2 regions of the Pseudoalteromonas sp. NSLLW218 genome follow, and region 1 is predicted to be linked to the other one. Evidence: predicted binding sites of a transcription regulator. Region 1 holds the regulator's gene; the other holds the start of a gene.
The links. The regulator LexA, encoded in region 1, represses DNA repair genes until DNA is damaged. The targets are predictions, from matches to a motif close to TACTGTATNNNNATACAGTA.

Region 2: dinB (DNA polymerase IV) is a predicted target of LexA. The motif match lies at 1,062-1,081, and genes of this name have one in related genera.

What each region holds. Positions count from the first base shown of each region.
Region 1 covers NZ_JADYWO010000014.1:35,734-37,945, forward strand. Annotated here, with positions in the region: gene I6E80_RS18140 (hypothetical protein) at 1-103, shown strand, start outside; gene I6E80_RS18145 (PaaI family thioesterase) at 104-544, opposite strand; gene lexA (transcriptional repressor LexA) at 712-1,329, shown strand; gene coxB (cytochrome c oxidase subunit II) at 1,812-2,212, shown strand, end outside.
Region 2 covers NZ_JADYWO010000001.1:431,004-433,215, reverse strand. Annotated here, with positions in the region: gene dinB (DNA polymerase IV) at 1-1,045, opposite strand, end outside; gene I6E80_RS01965 (hypothetical protein) at 1,438-1,614, opposite strand; gene I6E80_RS01960 (thioesterase family protein) at 1,783-2,212, shown strand, end outside.

The sequences.
Region 1 (2,212 bases):
TTCTCCTAAGTGCTTTAATCAAGCCTTAGATGCAGATACATTACTACGTATATCTGCGATTGGTGCGGGTATGGAAATTACAATTTACCCAATCGAAAAGTAACTATCTTCGCTCTACGACTGCTGCGGTCATTTTAGATACGCAGCACAGCTCATTGCGGCTATTTGTAATTTTTATTTCCCATACTGAACTACGTTTACCGATATGAAATGCTCTTGCCGTGGCTGTTAAAGTGCCGTTACGAGACGCTTTTAAATGACTTGCGCTAATTTCCTGTCCCACGCAGTAAAATTTTGTAAAATCGACAACAAAGTTAGCTGCATAGCTGGCAACTGTTTCGGCAAGTACAACGTTAGCACCGCCGTGAACCATCCCCATTGGGTTATGATGCTCAGGAATTGCTGGCATTGTGGCAACCAAGTAATCATCGCCAATCTCTGTGATTTCTATCCCCATAGTTTTCATCAGCGTACCTTGACCATTTATACCTTCATCTAGCTGTTTGCAAAACTCTAAAGTAATAGGTTGATACCAAATACTCATAATGACTCCTTTGCTTTTTTTATCATTTATAAACTTAGTTTTAGTTATATCCCTAAAATGTACACAAGTGAAATTACTTTGGCTATTTTAAGGCTTAATTTAAATTTGCGATTTTTATTTAACTGTATATACTCACAGTTAAATGTACTGTATGGAAAACCAGTTGTATGCGACCATTAACGAACCGCCAAGCTCAAATACTCGAACTAATTAAAGTTTTTATTAAAGACACTGGTATGCCTCCTACACGTGCTGAAATAGCGCAAACATTAGGTTTTAAAAGTGCCAATGCTGCTGAAGAACATTTAAAAGCACTTGCTAAAAAAGGCGCCATTAAAATGAAGCCAGGTGCAAGCCGTGGTATTCAGTTAATTGAAGAAGAAGAGCCAGAACAATTAGGTTTACCGCTTATAGGGCGTGTTGCTGCTGGTTCACCTATTTTGGCGCAAGAGCACGTTGAAAGTCACTGCAAAATCGATCCATTAATGTTTAAACCGGCTGCAGATTTTTTACTACGCGTTAACGGTATGAGCATGAAAGATATTGGTATTATGGATGGTGATTTACTTGCTGTACATCGTACTCAAACCGCTGAAAACGGACAAGTTGTTGTTGCCCGCTTAGACGAAGACGTAACTGTAAAACGTCTTGAGAAAGCAGGTCGTAAAGTATTACTTCATGCTGAAAACGACGATTTTGAATCTATTGAAGTAGATCTTGAGAATGAGTCTTTTAATATTGAAGGCTTAGCCGTTGGCGTTATAAGAAACGCTGATTGGATGTGACTTTAAAAATAGCTTTTAAACAAGCAGTTTTATAAATGCGTACTAATTAGTACGCATTTTTGTTTTAAAATTCGTACTAAAATAGGGCGTAAACAGCCCACTGACTATTCAACCTGTAAACTTTTTTGCACTTATAATTTCCCCTCCAAATGCGTTAAACCCCTTTGTTTTTCTCATCTTTTGAACTTCCTGTTGCCTAGCTAGTTGCTGATTTTTTGTTAATTACCCAATTACAACCTGATTGTTTTTTATACTAAAACTTGCTTGTTGTTCATTTTTTAGCTAATTGTTAATGTGCTGAGCTAATAATAACTCACAGCTTTTTAGTTTTGAGAACACACAATATACACAAACACGTTGTTGGCGCAGCAAAACCAATCAATATTAAATGAGATTGGCTAAAAAAATAAAAATAACGAATTGGCGTTTAAGCCGTATGCCTCTTCGCTTTGCATTCGCAATAGCATCAAAGGAGCCACCACATGGGTAAACTGACCTCTACCTTGTGGCTTATATTATGTGTTTTTTCGCACCCAGTTTTGGCTAACAGCCAATACAATATGCGCAAAGGCGTAACCGATATAAGCAATAATGTATATCAGCTGCACATGACCATATTTATAATATGTTGTGTGATTGGGGTGATAGTGTTCGCAATTATGTTCTGGGCACTTATTCATCACCGTAAATCTAAAGGGGCTGTACCTGCCCAATTTCACGAAAGCACTAAAGTAGAAATACTTTGGACTGCAATTCCGTTTGTTATTTTAATTGCTATGGCAGTACCAGCTACTAAAACCCTAATTGCAATGGAAGATGCCAGCAAAGCTGATCTCACTATTAAAATTACAGGTTCACAATGGAAATGGCATTATGAATATAT
Region 2 (2,212 bases), on a different contig from region 1:
GAATACTCAGTTGAAAGTTTTGATCTGGCTCACTTTTAATGCCAACGCCTATGCCAAGTAATCGAACAGGCTGCTGTAAACCTCTTTGATAAGCCTTGGTAAGTAATTGAACAAGTATTTCAGTGTTTAGTTCGTGGTATGCCTGGTCGGCTGAGGTTACTACAAAATTTGCAAACTTCACCTTAACACTCAGTTTATTAATACGGTTTTGTAATTGTTGCTTATTAAGCCTTAAAACTAATTCGTCTAACAATTTTGGCAGCTCATCTAAGCACTCTTGCAAACTTGTTTTATTGTATTCGTAGGTATGTTCAACACTCAGCGATTTTCTTATGCGATCTGTCGATACTTTACCAATATACTCACCTGCACATTTTTGATAAAGCGATACACCAAAATTGCCTACATGTTGCTGCATCCAATTTACGCCCTTTTCACGTACATCTTTGCCGGTATATAAGCCTTTTAAATTGAGTTTTTCGAGCGTTACTTTACCTACCCCCGGAATTTTCCCCAGCGGTAATTGCGCTAAAAAGTCATCGACCTCATGAGGCAAAACGACAAATTGACCATTCGGTTTTTTTTCGTCGCTGGCTATTTTGGCAATGAACTTAATAGGCGCAATTCCTGCTGATGCAGTTAATCCTGTGGCACTGTAAATATCGGCTCTTATTTGCTGTGCAATTAGTGTAGCACTGCCTTTACAAGCGGTGCTGTCTGTTACATCTAGGTAGGCTTCGTCAAGGGAGAGAGGCTCTATTAAGTCTGTATAGCGGCTAAATACTTCGCGTATTTGATTTGAAGCTTCTTTGTATACAGCCATGCGCCCAGGAACAATAACTAAATCGGGGCATAATTGTTTAGCATGATAGTTCGACATAGCCGATCGTACGCCATATTCTCTCGCTATATAGTTAGCGGTTGAGAGCACGCCTCGTCGGCTATTGCCTCCAATAGCAAGCGGTACACATGCAAGTTTAGGATTATCTCGCATTTCTACTGCTGCGTAAAAGCAATCCATGTCTATGTGAATAAACTTCTTCATCACCACAACACAACACAACTGTTTATTTATACAGTCATTATTATGTAATCACTTGTGATAAGCAAGCCTAGGGCCTGTTTATCTTTCGAGGTTAAATTTGCAGCAGTATGTTTGGTATTTAGGCAAGGCAGAGCCTATGAAGTGTGGTTATTCCCCATAAATAGGCGATAACGTAGCACAAATGCCAAACATACGCTGCCCGAAGGGTTCTGCCTAGGGGCAATTTACTCTTTGTTGCTCGGTTTTTACTTATTCTTACAGGGATGTAAGTCAGTAGAATAACGCAGGAGCAGTTATCGAGCCCACTAGGTCACAAACCTCGCGCCGCGATTAAATAGCCCCTAGATTGAACAAATTTTAATCCTGAAAGGTCAACAGGCCCTAGTTAGCGATTAAAAAAAGTGCTTATTATCTTCTGGCTCTTTATGACCACGTAACCAAAACATAACTTCGAAGAAAAACCCCGCTAACATTAAAATAATAGCGCCAGATTCATTACCCATTGCGTAGCAGGTAAATGAGGCTATAAAAACCAAACAAGCTAAAGACCAATTAATTATATTGTGCATACATACCTCTGTGTGTGTTTTTGTGTTTGTGTTTGTCTGTGTAATTTAACTGTAGACCTAAAATTAAATAGGTACAATCATCTTATAAAAAAACATGCTATTAATTACCTTGAGCTCACAACTCCATATTGATAATCTAAATACTTTAAAATTAAGGGCCAATAAATAATGCAAACGTTTAAAGATCAGCACCCTATCCATACCGACATCACCGTAGCGTGGGCTGATATGGATGCACTACAACACGTAAATAATGTAGTGTATTTACGTTACTTTGAAATAGCCCGAATCGACTTCTTAAATAAAATAAATCTGTTCGATACAATAAGCTCTAATGGCGTAGGTCCGGTAATAAGCGAAAACAACATTCGTTATAAACGCCCAGTTACTTTTCCAGATACGCTTACAGTCGGCGTTACTATTTCTGATATAAAAACAGATCGATTTGTTATGAATTACACCGTATTTAGTCACGCGCAAAACGCTATAACAACAACAGGCACTTCAAAAGTGGTTATGTTTGATTTTGAAACAGGCCAAAAAGCACCAATTGCAGAGCCTCTTTTATCAGCGTTAGTTAGCTACTCTCAATACGATC